2 regions of the Salegentibacter mishustinae genome follow, and region 1 is predicted to be linked to the other one. Evidence: riboswitches for the same ligand, from Rfam matches in the RefSeq annotation. Region 1 holds a riboswitch; the other holds the start of a gene.
The links. A riboswitch is a leader RNA that binds a small molecule or an ion and turns the genes downstream of it on or off. The one in region 1 is predicted to bind cobalamin.
Positions count from the first base shown of each region.

Region 2: it holds a riboswitch for cobalamin, as region 1 does, so the genes downstream of both, APB85_RS08075 (TonB-dependent receptor plug domain-containing protein) here and APB85_RS15910 (ribonucleotide-diphosphate reductase subunit beta) in region 1, are expected to answer to the same signal.

Region 1 covers NZ_LLKN01000003.1:2,265-12,498, reverse strand. Annotated here, with positions in the region: gene APB85_RS15920 (DUF2911 domain-containing protein) at 1-501, shown strand, start outside; gene APB85_RS15915 (ribonucleoside-diphosphate reductase subunit alpha) at 666-2,342, opposite strand; gene APB85_RS15910 (ribonucleotide-diphosphate reductase subunit beta) at 2,384-3,358, opposite strand; cobalamin riboswitch at 3,476-3,610, opposite strand; gene APB85_RS15905 (hypothetical protein) at 3,786-4,013, shown strand; gene acs (acetate--CoA ligase) at 4,313-6,220, shown strand; gene APB85_RS15895 (3'-5' exonuclease) at 6,286-6,948, opposite strand; gene APB85_RS15890 (DUF294 nucleotidyltransferase-like domain-containing protein) at 6,948-8,876, opposite strand; gene APB85_RS15885 (DNA topoisomerase IB) at 8,921-9,997, opposite strand; gene APB85_RS15880 (M42 family metallopeptidase) at 10,137-10,234, opposite strand, start outside.
Region 2 covers NZ_LLKN01000002.1:1,137,997-1,148,230, forward strand. Annotated here, with positions in the region: gene APB85_RS08055 (DUF2194 domain-containing protein) at 1-1,663, shown strand, start outside; gene APB85_RS08060 (ABC transporter ATP-binding protein) at 1,660-2,454, opposite strand; gene APB85_RS08065 (iron ABC transporter permease) at 2,457-3,488, opposite strand; gene APB85_RS08070 (ABC transporter substrate-binding protein) at 3,681-4,835, opposite strand; cobalamin riboswitch at 4,999-5,271, shown strand; gene APB85_RS08075 (TonB-dependent receptor plug domain-containing protein) at 5,305-7,146, shown strand; gene APB85_RS08080 (YncE family protein) at 7,219-8,283, shown strand; gene APB85_RS08085 (S41 family peptidase) at 8,372-9,856, opposite strand; gene APB85_RS08090 (RNA polymerase sigma factor) at 9,978-10,234, shown strand, end outside.

The sequences.
Region 1 (10,234 bases):
TGGGGAAATCCTGCTGAATGGAACGAAGAGAAAGTAGTGCTAAAAGCAACTGCAGAAGTGATGGAACTTCCATTTGAAATGGAAACCTTTACAATTATGATAGACGATCTTAAGAATGAATCGGCTGCGCTCAATTTTGTATGGGCAAATACAGTTGCCAGTCTACAATTTGAAGTGCCTACCGAAGAAAAAGCAATGGCCAGTATTGAGAAAACTATGAATGGCCCGGGAGCTGCCGATTATTTCGCTGCTGCAACTTATTATCACGATGCCAATAAAGATTTGGAACAGGCTTACGAATGGGTAAATAAATCTCTTGAAATGGGTAACCCGAATGCCTTCTGGATTCTAAGAAGAAAATCGCTTATAGCAGCCGATCTTGGTAAAAAAGAAGAAGCAATTGCTGCTGCCAAAAAATCTTTAGCTGAAGCTGAAAAAGCCGGAAACCAGGATTATGTAAAAATGAACAAAGACTCTCTAAAAGAATGGGGAGCTATGTAAAATAGATTTACAAAATAAATAAAAGCTGTTTGAAGCCTTGTTAAAATCGTCACCCTGAATTTATTTCAGGGTCTAAAATGTAAATACTCAAAAACATGTTAGAAGCTGAAACAAGTTCAGCTTGACGTCACAAAAAACTTTCAAACAGCTTTTCTTATATAGATCTAAGCTTCACAACTGGCACAATTCACCATATTGGCTATAAATTCTTTAGAAACACTTTGACTTCTTTGGTAGTATAGCGTTTTAACTCCCAGTTGCCAGGCTTCTATCATTAATTTATTTACTTCCCTAACCGGAAGATCTGATGGAATATTTAAATTCAAACTTTGTGCCTGGTCTATATATTTTTGCCTAACCGAAGCCTGTTGTATAATCTCTAACTGACTTATTTCTTTAAAGGTTTTAAAAACCATTCGCTCTTCGTCACTTAATTCTTTTAAATGCTGTACGCTTCCGTGATTTAGCATGATGCTTCGCCAGGTTTCTTCGGTATCCAATCCTTTTTCCTGGAGCAGTTGCTTTAAATATTTATTCTTCCGCATAAAATTACCTTTCGCCAACCCGGCTTTATAATAATTACTGCTAAAAGGTTCAATTCCAGGTGATGCCTGTCCTAAAATTGCAGAGGAAGAGGTAGTAGGCGCTACGGCCATTAAAGTAGTATTTCTTAATCCGTAGCCCTTTAGAACCTCGGGTTCGCCATAAATATTGGCTAATTCTTTACTTGCTTTTGTAGCTTTCTCATTAATTTCCTTAAAAATGGAATTCGTTAAACCTTTTGCTTTTAAACCTTCAAAAGGAATCCTATTTTTCTGAAGATAGGAATGCCAGCCCATAACGCCCAGTCCCAGTGCCCTGTGTCTTTTTGCAAATTTATTGGCAGGAGTGAGGTAATAATTATCTTCGGTTTTAGCAATAAATTCCTGTAAAACGGCATCAAGAAAATAGATAGCCAGTTTTACTGCCTCGGTATCTTTCCATTCGTCATAAAGCTCTAAATTCATTGAAGAGAGACAGCAAATAAAAGACTCTTCCTCGGTTGAGGGCAGTGCGATTTCTGAACACAAATTGCTGGAATTTATAACGTAGTTTTTGTCCTTATAAACTTGCGGCTTGAACCGGTTGATATTGTCTTTAAAGAAAATATAGGGCAAACCTTTTTGCTGCCTACTTTCTAAAACTTTAGCCCATATTTCTCTTTTCTCCCGATCGCCATCTATCATTTCCTGCATCCAGTAATCGGGCACACTAACGCCATAAAATAAATTTTGAATAGGGTTTCCAATATTTTTTATCTCGAGAAATTCTTTAATATCGGGATGGTCTATATCCAGGTAAGCTGCAAAAGCTCCACGGCGTACACCACCTTGTGAAATAGTATCCATAGCGGTGTCAAAAAGTTTCATAAAGCTGGTTGCTCCGCTACTTTTGCCATTATCGGTAACCGCGCTGCCACGACCTCGTAATTCCCCGAAATAGCCTGAAGTTCCGCCACCAATCTTGGTTTGCATAATTACCTCGCCCAGTTTGTGGGTAATTCCTTCAATATTATCGGGTACGTAGACATTGAAACAGGAAATTGGTAATCCGCGCTCGGTGCCCATATTGGCCCAAATTGGCGAACTTAAACTCATCCAGCCGCGCTCTATCATTTCTATAAAAGCTTCTGCCAATTCGGGTTTGTAGAGTCTCTTTGCCGCTGCGTTTGCAACGCGCTCAATAGCAGATTTTGTGGTTTCTCCTTTTAATAGATAACCGCGGTTAAGTATTTGCTGACTTTCTTCATTAAGCCACCATAAGCGGTCTTGTTGCGTTTCTTTAATTATTGTTTCTGGCATTTTGCTGGATTTTAAGTTGAAATATTGCTGCGGAATATTGTTTAAAAAAGATCATCGGCGGTGATGCTTTTATCGTGTTTGGTGTAATCTACCGGGCGCTTGGCAAAAAAGTCGTCTAAACTATTGGCGAAAACTTCTTCCTCAAACCATAACATGGCTTTATAATCATACTCTGAAACAAAGTAGATCTTTTCCAAACCAATTTTTTCAAGGCTATCGTCTATCCGATATTTCATAAAATTCAGCAGGTCTTCTTTTTTGCATTGTTCCAAAGCACCATCAGCAAAGATCCAATCCAGGATTTCAGATTCTACTTCCATAGAGTGGGCTATAATTTCCCTAATTTGGGTTTTAGTTTCCTCATTGAAGAATTCTGGAAATTCATTCTTAATCTGGTTTACGATATAAATGCCGGCATTGGCGTGAATTTGTTCGTCTACAGATGTCCATGCAATTATATTGCTCACATTCTTCATCACTCCTTTAAACCGACTAAAAGAAAGTATAATAGCAAACTGACTAAATAGAGATACGTTTTCAATTAAAATAGAGAATAAAATAAGGGAAAACACGTATTTCTTTTCATCTGAAGATTTTGTATTTGCTAAAGCTTCAGAAAGATAGGCCACTCTTTTTTTGATAACAGGAGTTTCTATTAATTTCTCGAACTCGTTGTTGTAACCTAAAACTTCAAGCAAACGGGAATAAGCTTCAGAATGCCTGAATTCACATTCGGCAAAAGTGCTTCCCAGGCCGTTAAATTCAGGTTTAGGAAGGTGCTGATATAGGTCTCCCCAAAAGGATTTTACAGCTACTTCAATTTGTGCAATGGCAAGCAGACTCTTTTTAATTACCTGTTTCTCATTTTCACTAAGATGAGAATGAAAATCCTGTACATCAGCAGTGAAGTCTACTTCAGAATGTACCCAGAATGATCGGTTGATAGCTTCGGTAAACTGAAGAATTTCGGGATATTCGAAAGGTTTGTAATTTACCCGTTTTTGAAAAATACTCATATCACTTTTGTTTTAGTTTTAAAATCAAAAGCATAAAAGCAAATAGGTGTCTATGGAAAAGAGAAGAGCGGGACGGCCGCAAAAATATTACCCAGGACATTTACTTTTTATGCGAAAGCAAAAGTCAGCCCGGTTGGGAAGGTGATCTGGCTTGTAGAAAAGTCTACTTTACAGTTGCGCAACAGCTCATGATTCTCACATGATTCCCCTTGTTTATTACAAAAAGTAATACCCGCCGGTATGATTTTACAAGAGTAAAGTTAAAGGGAATAAGCTGTGGTTTTATGAAAATAGCTTTGAGTTATAAACATAGTTTTTCACAAGTTAGCTTTGTATAAACAAGAAAGACTAACTGGCAATAATTTGGCCATGGGCATAGTCTTTGTTAAGTTTTGCCTGCAGTTTTAGCAATCAACCAGGAATAAAAATGAAACTCGTTTATTTACAAAATACCAATAATGCCTATGTTCTTAAAGCAGAAGTTACTTTTAAGTTCTTAGGAGTTAGTTTGGGGAGAAGATCTAAAATTTTTATTAGGAAATATTCAGATAAAAAATGGCGGGAAGAGAAATCTGGGAAATTAGCATCCAGAAAAGAAAAGTTTTATTTAAATAAATGGCTAAGCGATCATCAAAAGTTTGTGGAACATTACTAATTAAAGTTTCTCCTCTTTATATGTATTCTCATAACTTAAAATTGATAAAAGCCTAAAAAGTCAAGTAGTTTATCCCTTTAATTTTTACAAATTGAAATTCAAATGCCTTTTTCACTGATTAATTTTCGACTTATTTTTCAAAATCATTAATTCTATTACACTTGTAATAAAACTTCGAAAGGGAGAATATTAACAAGATTTTGAATGTTTGGTTTCCGCAGGTTTTTATAAATTGCAGGAAAGATATTTGATATTTTTCATTATTAACCCACTTAACCAGCAACATATTTATTTAAGTTATGAGTAATTATCATATTAAGAATTTAGAGGAGTATTTTCAAGTTTATAGAAAGTCGGTAAGAGAACCAGAAAATTTTTGGGAAGAAGTAGCCGAAGAACACTTTACCTGGCGAAAAAAATGGGATAATGTGCTGAGTTGGGATTTTAATAAGCCTGAAGTAAAATGGTTTGAAAATGCCAAGCTAAATATTACCGAAAATTGTATAGATCGTTATCTCTTTACCAATGCCGATAAAACGGCTATTATTTGGGAACCAAACGATCCTAAAGAAGAAGCGCAACATATCTCCTACGGAGAACTTCATAAGAAAGTCAATAAATTTGCGAATGTTTTAAAATCAAAGGGAATTGAAAAAGGTGATAGGGTTTGCATTTACCTGCCTATGATTCCTGAACTTGCCGTGGCTATGCTTGCCTGCGCCAGGATTGGCGCTATCCACTCCGTAGTTTTTGCCGGTTTTTCTTCTAAAGCACTCGCTACCAGAACCAATGATGCCGATTGTAAGATGCTCATCACTTCTGATGGATCTTACCGTGGAAATAAAACTATAGATCTAAAAAGTATTGTAGATAAAGCCCTGGAAGAATGTCCGGGAGTAGAAAGCGTGTTGGTAGCTAAACGTCTGGACTCTGATATTGAAATGAAAGAAGGGCGTGACGAATGGTTACAACCCTTACTGGATGAAGCTTCAGATGAATGTGAAGCCGAAACCATGGATGCTGAAGATCCTTTATTCATATTATATACTTCGGGTTCTACCGGTAAGCCAAAAGGTATGTTACATACCACTGCGGGCTATATGGTTTATACTGCTTATACTTTTAAGAATATTTTTCAGTATAAAGAAGGAGATGTATATTGGTGTACGGCTGATATCGGCTGGATCACCGGTCACTCTTATATTTTATACGGCCCATTAGCAAACGGCGCCACTACGGTGATGTTTGAGGGGGTTCCTTCTTATCCTGATGCTGGAAGATTCTGGGATGTGGTAGAAAAACATAAGGTAAATCAGTTTTACACCGCTCCAACAGCAATTAGATCTTTAGCTAAAAGAAATATAGAGTTTGTAGAAAGTCACGATCTTTCTTCTTTAAAAGTTCTGGGAACCGTTGGAGAACCTATTAACGAAGAAGCCTGGCACTGGTATAACGATAATGTGGGAAAAAATAAAAGCCCTATTGTAGATACCTGGTGGCAAACCGAAACCGGCGGAATTATGATTTCACCAATTCCGTACGTCACTCCGGTAAAACCGACTTATGCAACCTTGCCATTTCCGGGAATTCAACCCGCTTTAATGGACGAGAATGGAAATGAGTTAAAAGGAAACCAGGTAGATGGTCGTTTATGTATAAAATATCCATGGCCATCTATTGCCAGAACGGTTTGGCGCGATCACGAACGCTATAAAAACACCTATTTCTCGACTTTTAAAAATATGTATTTTACCGGAGATGGCGCTCTTAGAGATGAAGTTGGCTATTACCGAATTACCGGTAGGGTAGACGATGTAATTATCGTATCTGGTCATAACTTAGGCACAGCGCCAATTGAAGATGCTATAGATGAACACCCAGCAGTAGCTGAATCTGCAGTAGTTGGATTCCCACACGAGGTGAAGGGAAATGCACTTTATGCATTTGTAATTTTAAAAGAGGTAGGGGAGTCGAGAAATCACGATAACCTTAGAAAAGAGATCAACCAACAGATCAAGGATAAGGTGGGACCAATAGCAAAACCAGAGAAAATTCAGTTTGTTAGCGGACTTCCAAAAACACGAAGTGGAAAAATTATGCGTAGAATTCTGCGTAAAATAGCTTCAAACGAAACTGAAAATCTTGGTGATACTTCAACTTTATTAAACCCTGAAGTTGTAGATGAAATTATAAAGGAAGCTTTTTAAAGTATTCTGTTTAGAAAATACCAAACCTCACAGTTTTTTAAAACCTGTGAGGTTTTTTATTTCATTTAAAATCGAAATAATTTTTTCAAATTCAGTTTTCTATCGGTATTTAACTTTCCTAGAATCGTTAGAAAAGCAATGGCCGTAATAAAAGCATCTCCCGCTGCGGTATGGCGATCTTTGATGTCAATATTATAAGTTTCGGCGATTTCGTCTAGAGAATAACTTTTCTCTCTATTAATAAGATTCGAAATTATTCTGGTACCGCGGTATAAATTCACCGTGTCTAAAACTTTGTTTTTTAATTTTGGTAGCCCCATTCTGAAAAGAGCCTGATTGATCATTCCGATATCAAACCCTGCGTGGTGAGCCACCAGCACCGAATTCCCGATATATTTTAAAAAAGCTTTTACCGCTTCTTCTTCAGATAGAGTATCTATTCGCTCATTCTGAATAATTCCATGGATTTTCACGGTTTTAGGATTAAAAGTTTCCTGCGAAATATATTCTTCGAACCCGTCAGCTACATCTATAGATTTTTTATTTATAGCCACAGCACCAATCGATAGCATTCGGTCTTTTTTTAGATCAAATCCTGTGGTTTCAGTGTCAAAAACTACAAATCTTGTTTCGGTAATTTCTGTTGGAAGCTTTTCCTGGAATTTAGCTTCATAATCCTGCCAGAACTTCGGAAGATCTTCAGATTTATTTTTGAATATTTTCAGCATTAGATATAGGGAGTTACTTCAAAACGATATTTTACTAATTCCTGTACCTGTCTAATGCTTTTAAAGCAGCGTTTCAGTTTAATTTTTTCTTCTTTCCCAAGATTTTCGAGATCTATAAACCTACCGCTATTTCTATTTTCTAACCCGTGTTTGGTTCTAAATTTAATTAAGACCTTAGAGGCATAGGCGCAGGCCAGAAAGAGTTCTTTATTATTTGGCTCTAATTGAGCCAGTTTCTCAAAGCGCTCTGCTGTATTGCTAATATTCTTAACCTGATGATATAGAATAAGCAACCTTGCAGCATCTGTTATAGGAGTGATTCCTCGTTTTTTGATGTCGAAATAATCTTTGTTTTCCCCATCTTCTTCTACCAAAAATTGCCTGAAGAAACCAAGAGGTGAGGGATTTCGTAAAGCAGTGGCGCCCATTACAGCATAGAACTTCCTATTATCCTTTGTTAGGCTGAAAATATGATCAGCCAGCTCGTTTGATAATTTGATATTACCATAAGAAATATCAAAATCAAAGAAAATAGAACAAAGTAAAATCTCATCATTCCCGGGATCTATAATCCAATTGGTAAACTGGCTTTTCCATTCGCTCAAACTCAGGCAATATTTAGGATTTTTCGCCATCATTTCAGCCGGGCAATACTCATAACCAATTATGTTGAGTCGCTTGTTCACTTTCCTGGCTAATTCCAGGAAATACGCCCGGGTTTCTTCCAGTTTTTCCGCAGGCACATCTTCAAAAATAAGCGCATTGTCCTGGTCGGTTTGCAAGAGTTGTTCTTTACGCCCCTGACTTCCAAGGGAAATCCAGGTAAAATCGCAGGGTGGGGGAGTGGGTAGTTTTTTTATGCAGCGCTCAATGATTCTTTTAATTGTAGCATCATTCAGCTCAAAAATAATTTTGGAGATATGATTCAGCGGAATATTGGAATCAATAAATCCCCGAAGCAATAATGTGATTTTATGCCGAATTTTTTTTAATTCATTTGTACTGCTGCTTCGCTGAATCGCTTTCATAAGAACAGAGGGATTATGTCCTTCAGAAACCATAATATCGTGTTCAGAAAGTATACCTACTACTTTTGTATTTGGTGTGCCATCTTCGGTAATGCAAATGTGATTAATATGATGTTTCATCATAGTAAGTTGCGCCTGGGCAATACTCAAACCCTGCGGATAGCAAATTACCGGGGAAGCCATTATTTTTGAAATAGGCGTTTCAATTCCAAATGTACCCGTAGCCACCATATCTCTAAAATCCTCATCGGTTACGATGCCTTGCGGAATATTATTTTCTACTATTAGTACTGAGCCTACTTTTTTTCTACTCATTAATTGAGCCGCTGTTTTTATAGTAGTTTCGGGAGAGGTCATGACAACCTTCCTGGTAACCGGTGCGGGTTGAAGTTCAAATAAATTATTATTGGGTTTAAATTGATTTTCTTCAGGTTCTTTATCAGAAATCAACTTTCCCTTATGTGCCTCAGAATAAGGATTTCGGGTATTTGAAGCAAAACTCTGAATAAGGAAATTACCTACCTCTTTATTTTCTTCTGATAAAGGTTTAAATTTCTTGATGGGAATTGCGTAAAGCACTGTTTCCTCATCGGCAATAGCGTTAATGAGGTAATTTTCTTTGGCAAATAACGGTCTAAGTCCAAAAATATCGCCTTCATCACATTTATCAATAGTTTCCCGTTTCTCGTTATTAATGCGTTCTAAAGAAATTGCTCCTTTATTTACCACATAAAAACGTTTATGGCCAGTGTCACCTTCAGCAAATAACATTTTACCTTTTTCAAGGTATTTTACTTTTACTTGTTTTGAGATCGTTAGTAAATCTTCTTTGTGAAGAAGATTAAAGGGCGGATAATTCTTTAGGAAATCGGCTATTCGGGAAGCTATGGTATTCTTCATACCGCTAATTTAATCAAAATTGGAGACAGCTATTTTATTCAATTTTAAATATTAACTTCATAATCTTTGATCATATTTAAAATGACTTTCTCGGTTTCGGAAAGAGAGATATAATCTTGTTTTTCTTCAGATTTAATTTTATCAAAATATGGAACAATTTCCCCAGATTCGTAAGAATTAACCACCTTGGGATGCACGTAATAACTACGGCAAACCGCTCGTGTGTTACCTAAACCTTCGGCTGAAGCATCAAAAGCCTGAAGCATATTCTTTTTGTTTTGTTTTTCTTCCTCTGTATAGCCAATTTCCCGAAGGGTTTCAAAGAATATTTTAGTGGCGCTCCAGGTTCTAAAATCTTTAGCTGAAAACAGGTCGCCGCTAATTTCGTGGATGTAATCGTTGATCATTCCGCTGTCTATAGTGTGCTTATCGCCACTTTCATCATAAAATTTAAAAAGTTCCCAACCCGGGATTTCTTCACATTGATTTACCAGTTTTATAAGTTTTTTGTTTTTTACGGTTACCGAATGTTCCTTCCCTTTCTTTCCTATAAACTCGAATTTGATCCTGTTCTTATAAGTTTTTACGTGGCGGGTTCTAAAAGTAGAAAGTCCGTAGGTTTTATTTTTCTTGGCATAGTAATGATTTCCGATTCTAATATGGGTTTCTTCCATAAGTCTTAGAATCAAGGCGAGTACTTTTCGCTTACTCATTTCCGGCAAATCCAGGTCTGTATCTACCTGCTTTCTAATTTTTGGCAGATTTTCGCCAAAAGCAGCCATTTTAAAAAATTTAGATTCGTTTCTTAATTTACTCCAGGTAGGATGGTAAATATATTGTTTCCTGTTTTTCTCATCACGGCCCACAACTTGTAAATGGCCACTTTTTAGATGAGTGATCTTAACTTCCTGCCAGGCGGGTGGTATTACCAGGCTTTTTATGCGATCTATGGTTTTCTTGTCCTTTATACGTTCTCCTTTATATATATAGGAAAAACCGCGGCCCACTTTTTTGCGGCTAATAGAAAGCTTTTCTTCAGAAACATAGGTGAGATTGGCAAAATCTATAGCTTCATAGGGATTAGAAATTAGGCTGTTTACTTCCTCGGGAGAAATGGTCATTTATCTTTTTCAATAAATATAATTGGAAAAAATACCGCGGTGTAATAAAGAATTGTGAAAGTATACCTAAGAAAATGAAAAAGCCCTTTTCAGAAATTTCCGAAAAGGGCTTGATGCCATTAATGAAGTTTTAAGTTTTTTAGTCGAAATAACTAAAACTTTCTCCTTCCAATATTTTTAGAACACTTTCATAAATTAATTTAATCACGTTTTCTACATCACTTTTATGAACCATTT
Region 2 (10,234 bases), on a different contig from region 1:
AAATAATACCGAATCTCATGAAGATAGATTTAGTTATTTAGTGTTGCTTAACGAGAAATACCCCGAAGCTGCTTTTAATTTGGTAAAAGATATAGAACCCTGCCGGGAAGATTTTAAGCTTGCTGCATCATCTATTTCCTGGATCCTTGCTGATGCTAAAGAGTTTAAGCAAGCTATTTTATGGTCTAAATGCGGTGAAGAAATTAGTGAAGAATCCGTAGATAATTGGCGCTTGCAATCGGGAGAATATGAGTTTTTAAAGGAAAAGAATTTTCCGCTTTATATAGAATATCTTATTGCTGATAACGATAAAAAAGCAGCCAGGGAACTGCTGGAAATAGAAACCTGTAGAAAAGACCTTAAACGTTTAGCTCCCACCATTGCTTATACTTACGCCGGGCAGGGAAGTTTTAGAAAAGCACTGGAATGGTCTGCCTGTGCAAAAGATTTTCCTTTGGTAGAAAGAATGCAATGGTTTTATGCGCTAAAAAATTATAAAGAAATAGAACGTTTATACGCTAATTATTCCGAAAAAAATAATCCGGAAGAAAAAGAAGCTATCCAGTCATTTATGGCCGAATACTATATGGGCCGCGGAGATATTGTTACCGCCTGGAGAATAGCCTCTAAATTGCCTAATTCAACCAATAAAGAGAGATTAAGAACACAGCTTAACAAAGACGTTATTTATTTAAATTCTGAACAAAAACGGCGGTTGTTAAATGAATATCCTTCAATTTTTTACCCAGAAATTGCTGCGCAAATTGAGCAAGATCTCAGAATTACAGAGGGTGATTTTATTAGAATAGAAAGCAATATTATTAGTGATAGGTTAGATCCTACTTCTTTTGGTACTGAAGCTACTTATGGCCTTCGGGATAAGAAATTACATCAGCATCAATTTGGTTTGAGCCAGTATAAAGCTTACGCTATTCCTTTTCAGGAGGAATTTGAGAATAACATAGATGAACATTTATACGGCTTAATTTACAGGTTTAAATCGCGTGAAAGAATAGAAAAACTTAATTACGGTTTTGGCACTCGCCTGGAATTTAATGATGCCGGGAAGGCTTATCTTCATTTGCAAGCTTCAGCTTCTATTGCAAAAGATAGTTTGTTTAGTTCATTTCAAGTTTCAAGGAAACCGGCTATTACAGGACCCGCTTACGCCCTGGATATTTATCAAACCCAATTAAATATTTACGAAGAACTTCAATTTAAAGAGAAATTCCAGGCTGTTCTCTACCTGGAGGGGAATCATTATAGCGACGATGTGCAAGATGTGCAGGCTTTAACCAGTATTTCTATGGATATTAAGCTGAATAAAAGATCGAAATTCAGACCTTATTCTGAACTATCGGGAATGCTAGGTAATTCCAGCAGACCCGGCGGGTATCCTTACTGGACTTTAGATGAGCGCTTATATGGCGGAATGGGTGTTGCTTATGAATATGAGAATAAACAGAATTTTTGGAAGATTAATCTGGATGCCGGATATTTTCTGGATACTTTTTCTGATGAGTTTCAGCGCTATCGCGGGAATGTGGTATGGCCGGTTTCAAAATATTTTCATTTTAATGCGCAGGCTGAATTTTATACGCTGAAAAACTTTTATTCTAACAACTTTACCTTCGGCCTAAAATATTTTCTAAAAGATAACTAAGGATTTATTTTAAAGGAAGCTGAAGCTTTATCGAAAATGATTAAACCTTCAGGAAAAACAGTAGAAAATGCGCCAGATTCCAGGAGTTCTTTTGGAGAACCTGTGGTAACCTTTTTATCCTGCATTAAAATAATCTTATCACAAAGCTGAATAGCAAGATTGATCTCGTGAGAAGCGAAAACAATGGCTTTATTAGTTTTTCGGGTAAGCTTTTTAAGCAATTTAAGGACATAAGCTTTATGGTACAAGTCTAAATGTGTGGTAGGTTCATCTAAGATAACCAGGGGCGTGTTTTGAGCAATGGCCCGGGCTATCAATACTTTTTGTAATTGCCCATCGCTTAACTCGTAGCATTTTTTGTTTTGCAAATCTTCAATACCAACATTTTGCAGAGATTTTTTAATCTGGCGAAGATCGTTTTTACTAAGGCGGCCAATCCAATTTGTATAAGGTTGTCGGCCAAGAGCCACCAGTTCAAAAACACTTAAATTTTTAGAAATGGGTTGTTCTGTAAGTACAAGACTCACTAAAGAAGCGAGTTCTAAAGAATCGATTTGCTGAATTTGTTCATTTTTTACCAATACTTTTCCCTTTAGCGCATCCTGAACTCCGCTTAAGGTGCGTAAAAAAGTAGATTTTCCAACACCATTAACACCTATAACCGCAACCAATTCTCCCTGGTTTACTTCAATATCAATAGCTTCAGCGATAAGAGTTTTTTCAGTTTTAGTACTGTAACCAATGTCGAGATTAATCGTTTTTAGGATGCTATGTTGTTCGGATTGATCCACTTTCAGAATAAAAATTTACGTTTACGAACCAATAGCCAGATTACTACCGGTGCTCCAATTAACGAAGTTATGGCATTTATAGGTAAAGTATATTCCTGACCCGGTAATTGAGCCGCAATATCACAAATAAGCATGAGTGCCGAGCCACCTAAAATAACGGCCGGAACCAAAATTCTATGATTGTTTACCGGGATTACCTGTCTTATTAAATGCGGAACCGCTAAACCTACAAATGCAATGGGACCCGCAAAAGCGGTAATACTCCCGGCAAGTAAGCTGGTAGCAATAATAATTATAAGTCGGTTTCTTTGAATACTTACCCCAAGGCTTTTTGCATATTGTTCACCAAGAAGCAGGGTGTCGAGATTTTTTATACACGAAATAGCAAGGATCAATCCCACTAACCAAAACATTGCCAATATGCCAACTTCATTCCAGGAAAGATCGCCTAAACTCCCAAAAGACCAGAAAATATATTGTTGTAATTGCGCTGCAGGACTAAAGTAGGAAAGAACACTGACTACGGCCGCAGTTAAGCTGGCAAACATCAGCCCGATTATTAAAATAGCCATGGTATCTCTAAGTCTTATTGAGGCCAGCATTACGGCAAGCAGAACCAATAAACTTCCCAGGCTGGAGGCAACAACAAGGCTCCATTTTGATAATAAAATTCCGGCAAAAGCACCTCCAAAAACTGAAGCACCCATGATTACAATAGCCACACCTAAACTGGCACCACTGCTTAAGCCTAAAACATAAGGACCTGCCAATGGATTTCGAAAAAGGGTTTGCATTAATAATCCGCTAATGGCAAGTCCGGAGCCGGTTATTATTGCGGTGATTGCCTTTGGTAATCGATATTCAACAATGATATACCGCCAGGTTTCTTTAGAAACTTCCAGGTTAAAAATTGAAGCAAAAACATCTTTAAAAGGAATATTTACCGAACCTAAACTTATATTTAAGAATCCAAGAACAATTACTCCTAGGAAAAGGAGCAATAGCGGGAGAACATATTTCTGGGACTGCAACAATGCCGGTTATTTATTTCGGTGTAAATATCTGAAATAAAATGAGGAGATAAAATTAAAGAAGAACGATAATGGCATTTTACTCGATAATAGCGATTTAATTAATCAGGAACCTTTATCGTCATCAAGCTATATTTCCAACAATATTTTTAAGGATAGTTTTCCCAGGTGCCAGAAAATTTGAACCTAAATAATTTATTCCTTTAAAGCCTTAAAAAACCTCTTTTCATAATCTGGAAGCAAGTTAGGATGAAAAATAGACACGAGATCCTTAAGTACTAAATCGGGGCGTTGTGGGCCTAACTCGAAATAAAGTACACCACCGGTTTCTCCTTTTGTTAAACTTACACTGTATACCTTTTTATGTTGTACGGCTTCAAATTTTTGATAGTGGTTGGATTCTTCCAGAAGTTGGGTGTAAGAAGTGAATTGTCCTGCACTTATCCAAAATTCAGCGTCCTGGGCTTTTGCGAGTACACTTTCAAAAGATAGGGCCATACTGCCGTTTCCTTTAGTTTCGGCATAAACGTAATTTGCATTTGCGTCCTTTATAAATTGTGCCTGCCAGGAATTGCCATAAGGCAAATACCATTGATCTTTATACATTGCACCGCTTAAAACCTTTGGAGTTTCTTCAGCAGATTTTGCCAGTTCCTTTGCTCCATTGTAAGAGGTTTCAATTTCATTGAAAATAACTTCAGCTTTCTCTAATTTATCGTAAAAAGCACCGAAGAATTTGATCCATTCGGCTTTACCTAGCGGAGTTTTTTCTGTCCAGTCGCCATTATACATTACCGGAATTCCTGTTTTTTGAATGGTTTCAAAGGTTTTATTATTGCCATCTATAGCAAAACCAACCACAACATCCGGTTGCAAATCTATCAGTACTTCAGTATTGATATTCTCATTTTTACCAAGCTCTTTAATTTCTCCGGAATTGATCAGTTTCCTGGTTTTTTCTGAAGAAATATAATCGAGGCCGGGGAATCCTATTAAGCTTTTTTCTTCTTTTAGAGCTTCCAGAGCCGGAATATGAGTAGTGGAAGTCACCACCATTTTTTCTATCGGAATTTGCACTTTTTGATCGTAATCCAAATCACCAGGAATTTCAGCGTTTTCTTTCGCGAGAAGATAAGTGAAGGCTTTTTCAGCATTTGGCCAGGGGGTTTCTACGGTTAGGAGGTAGAAATCACCAAAATTTTCAATGTTAAAGTTATTAGCATAGCTTAATTCAACTAAATTTCCAGATTGTTCAGGATTTGTATTTTCCTTCTTTTGACTGTTTTTGCAGGCATTAAGTAATAGAAAAAGGATGCAGAAACTTAGGGATTTTACAATCTTTATTTTCATTCTTATCAGTTTATATGCAATTCACTTAATAGAGTTTGATTTTCTTTTTCAAGCTCTGAAGCAATTTCAGCTTGACGAAATTTTTTAAAATATCCTCTATACAAAAGTTTTCAAAAGTAAGATTAATTCGAATTTTTTAGTCGCAACTCAGATAAATGTTTAATTTCGCATTGAAATTTTTGGTTCGGATGTGAATTTTATCACGCCGATTAAAAGGGAATCAGGAAAAAGTTGGAAGTACGAGATTAGAAGTTAGAAGTTTTACTTCAATTTCCTACCTTCTAACTTTATTAAGCCTGAGCTGTTCCCGCAACTGTAAGCTTAGTCTGTAAAAGGACGCTTGTTGTTATCACTTCAAAAACCACTGTTCTTTTGTGAACGGGAAGGTAAACAACAAGACGCGAGCCAGGAGACCTGCCAGAATATAACCAATAAATTCTTAGACTTTCGGGATAAAAGTCAGGGGCAGATGAAAAAAACGCAGTTTTATATTTTATTCCTTGGCCTGCTTTGTGGCTTGCCAACACTTGCTCAAAACGATACGATAAACGTTTTGAACGAGGTTTTCCTGACCGATACTAAGCTGAAAGACTTCTCTACCGGCCAACAGGTTACTGTTTTAAACGATTCGGTTTTAAAGAAAAATGGAGCGCTGCTTACTTCAGCACTAAATTTTAATACCAATATCTATTTTAAGGAAAACGGCTTGGGGATGGTTTCTTCTCCTTCTTTTCGTGGCACCACGGCCTCGCAAACTGCGGTTTTATGGAATGGGATTAATATTAATTCTCAATTTAACGGGCAAACCGATTTTAATACCTTAAACGCTGCCGGATATGATAATATTAGTGTGCGCGGTGGGGGAGGAAGTGTAGTTTACGGTACCGGAGCTATTGGTGGCACGGTGCATTTAAACACCAATCTTGATTTTAGTGGAAGTACTAAGCAGGATATTTTCTTGCAATACGGAAGTTTTAATACACTGGATGCTCGTTATAAAATAAAGACTTCTGGAAAGAATTGGAGTGTGAGTGTGGCGCTGGCGCGAAATTCTTCAGATAATGATTACGAATGGCCGTTTGAAGGCAGAATTAATAAAAACGGGGAATTCTACAATAACAATCTTACTATAGGGCTGGCTTACCGTTTAAATGAAAAAAATACCCTCAAGTTTTACAGCGAGGTTTTTGATGGGGAAAGACACTTTTCACTGATCAGACCTTCAGAAACCCGAACAAAGTACCGCGATTTAAACACCCGAAATTTACTGGAATGGGTAAGCGAATTTGGAAGTTTTATCTCGGTGGCAAGACTTGCACATTTAGATGAAAACTATCGTTATTACGAGAATATAGCTTCAGAAAATTATTCATTTGGTGAGGCAAAAACGCTAATCGGTAAATATGATCTAAAATATTCAGTCTCCAAAACACTGGAATTTAATACCGTTTTAACCAACAATTATACCGATGGTGAGGGTTCTGGAATTGAGGAAAATATCCGAAACATTTTTTCCGCAGCTCTTTTAATGAAACACAAGCCGTTTCAGAAATTTCAATATGAATTAGGCATCCGGAAAGAAGCAACCGATAATTATGAAAGTCCGATATTGTTTTCTGCAGGACTGAACTATGAATTTACAGATTTCTATAATTTGAAAATGAATGTTTCCCGAAACTTCAGAATTCCTACCTATAATGATCTTTATTGGGCTGGAGCTGGAAATCTTAATTTAAAACCTGAAACTTCTAACCAGGTAGAACTGGGAAATCATTTTAAATATCAAGATTTAATTTTCAGCCTTACCGGGTATTATATTCAAATAGATGATATGATACGTTGGTTACCTTCAGAAAATGCAGTTTGGCGACCCAGGAATGAAGAAAAAGTTGAAACCTACGGATTGGAAATACTTACTAACTGGCAGAAACGACTTTCCAAAGATCATCAAATTAGCACCTCGGGTACTTATGCTTATACCGTTTCAGAAAATATGAGTGCCGGTTACCAGCTTATCTATGTGCCTTTTCATAAAGCAACCGGTGCATTCACTTACTCATTTAAAAACTTAAGCCTGGATTATCAGCTTTTATATAATGGCGAGGTTTTTACCAGGTCTGATAATAATTCTCGCTATAATTTAGATTCCTACTCAGTTTCAAATCTTGGAATTGCATATGATTTTGGGAAAGATAACACCTATAAGATTGGTGCAAGAGTGCTCAATATTTTTAATGAAGAATACCAAAGTGTAGAAAACCGGTGGATGCCCGGTAGAAATTTTAATATATACCTAAACCTTAATTTATAACCAGCAGGATGCTGAAAGCAAATATTTATAAAATCAGAGTATTTGCTCTGCTTCTTGCTAAAATTCTAACCAATGAAGAAACTAAGTAAACTAGTGACAATGGCCATTATAAGCGGCTTTTTATTGAATTCGTGTAATAGTGATGATGATAATGTTGATCCTGATGGGCCACAACCTGAAGGAGATTTTACCGAAGGGTTTTTTATTTTAAATGAAGGAAGTTTTGGTAATAATAATAGTGCTGTTACTTATGTGAGTAATAATTTTTCTACAAATGAAACAGAAATTTTTTTTAAGGCAAACGATGAATCTTTAGGAGATACTGGGCAAAGTATCACCTTTGATGATGATTACGCCTATATTATCGCTAATGCTTCTAATTTGATTAACGTGGTGAACCGCTATACTTTTGAATTAGTAGGCCAAGTTGATAGTGGGCTTGTATCTCCCAGATATGCGGTTGTGGAAAATGATAAAATGTATGTAACAAATCAAGGGGCTTACGAAGATGCAGAAGCAACTGAATTTGATGATTTTGTAGCGATAATTGATCTGGAAACTTTGGAGGTTGAGAAAACTATAGAAACAAATACAATCCTTGAATATATTGAAGAAGAAGACGGGTTAATCTATGTACAGAACGCGGCCTTTGGGTCGGGTAATGGAATTACTGTTATCGATTCTAACTCAGATGAGATTATTGAAACTATAGATACGGAAGACAACCTTGTTTCTTTTGAAATTGAAAACGAAGTTCTCTACGCTTTAAGTGCGGCCAAACTTGAAAAAATTGATCTGATTTCAGGGCAAGTAACCTCTCAAATTTCTATAGATGGAGGAAGTGCCAGTAACCTGCAAATTGAAGATGGACTGATTTATTATACAATTGGAACAAACGTATATAAGATGAGCCTTAACGATGAGGAAGCACCAACAGAACCTATTTTGGAGTATAGCTCCAGTTCAACTTATGGCGGTATGTATGGTTTTAAAGTAGAAGATAATTATATTTATACAGCCGAGGCACCTTCTTTTACTGAAAATGGAACTATTAGGATCTACGATTTAAATGGTAATCTTATTACTGAATTTGATTCTGGTGGAATAGGCCCAAACGGTTTCTACTTTAACGACTAAAAAGATTTTTTCTGTTAAATTGCATTTGCATAAAAAAGCCCCGTTTCTAATTTGAAACGGGGCTTTTTTTATTTTAAGTTGCTGAAAATTATTTCTTCAATTCAGCAGCTCTTTGCTTGATTTTTTCAGGAATTTCGTCTACATACATTCTCTGGTAATCAATATCATTATCACCACGTTCACCAATTTTAGTAAATCTTGAATCGTAAGATATAGCAGGAATTGCCATTCTGTTACCGGTAATATCAGCAAGAGCGGCAGCAAGTAAAGTTTCTTCAGGTGTGCCCAGTTCTATTAGGTTCACAATATCTTCTTCAGCTTCAATATCCGGAATTAATCCTTCCTCGTAGTATGCGTCTTCATCTGCATTTTTAGATTCGTAGATCAACGGCTGAATTACATATTTATGATTAGGATTACGGTTTTGTCTGGTAAAGTTAGGCGAATCATACAAAGGTGCCGCCGCCTGGAATTTACCAACAGTAGAAGTACCTACGTGCACAACCTCTATATAAGGCGCAAGACCGTTCATCACCAATTCACTGGCTGATGCAGTAGAACCTGTACCTATAATATAAACTTTGCTAAGACCAAGACTATTAATCTTCTCTTCGGTTCTAATTTTATCATTAAACCTGTCAACCAATTCCTCTTCTGAGAACTGACTTTGTAAAAGATCGTTCCAGCTTTGTTTAGAGAAAATTTCACCGTTAAACTGGCCGGTAATCATACTGGAAAGGTCTACCGCACTTTCTACAGAACCACCGCCGTTATACCTAAGGTCTAGAACTAACTCGTCTACGCCTTCAGCTTTTAACTCTCCAAATGCCGCGTTTAGTTCATCATCAAAATCAGCAGTAAAACTATTGTACATAATGTATCCTACATTTATTCCATCAACATCCAGGGTTTTAGCAACTAATACCGGGTTCTCGGTAAGTTGTTCCCTTGTTAGATCAATAGTTTCATCGGTATTACTAATGGTATTATCATTAATTTCAGCTACGGTAATCTCGTAGCCATCTCTTCCTAAAAGAGATTGGTAATTATCCAGGGTCATTGATTCTCCGTCAATATCGGTAAAAATTACACCGCGTGTTACACCTGCTTCGTCGGCAGGACTTCCAGGAATTACATAGCGTACGTAGGCTAGAACACCGTTATCGCCGAATCTTACCAAACCATAATCCATACCTGTTGTGGTGCTAATTCCGCTTTGACTGTTTTCTAAAACAGTATAATCATCAACTATAAAACTAAAGCGATCTTTAGGTGCAGGAACTTTAAGTCCATTTCTAAAAAGATCTTCAGGAGAGTCGAAGCTGGCTAACCACTCATTTTTTTCAGATTCTGAATCAAAATAGTTTTCTCCTAGTTCAGGAACATCTGCTTCGTATACATAATAGATGCTCATCGCATCATATAAATAATTCTCAATTTCTAAATTAGGGGTTTCCCCGGGGTTTTCTCCACCAGGTTCAACCGGAAAGCGTTCGTCGTCGTCATCTTTAGAACAAGATGTAAACACGCTGGCAGATAAGAATAAAAGTAAAATTAGTTTATTAATCTTCATAAATGTTAAGTTTGTTTTAGATTGCTAAAAATACCTACAATAAATTAAAATCAAAATCCTATTGTAACAAATATTACCGCTAATCGTTTAAAAGGTAAGAAGGTTATTAAACCAAGCATCAATGAAACAACAGGGCTTCCTGGACATAATAAACCCGGTAAAAGATAAAATGTACCGGCTTGCGTTACGACTGCTTGTTTCAAAAGAAGCGGCAGAAGATGCTACCCAGGATGTGATCCTAAAATTGTGGAATCAGAAGCATAAGCTCAAGGATTATACCAATCTCGAAGCTTTTGCAATGACGGTGACAAAAAATTACTGTTTAGATGAACTAAAAGCAAAAAAGAATAATAATTTAAGAATTGTTCATCAAAATTA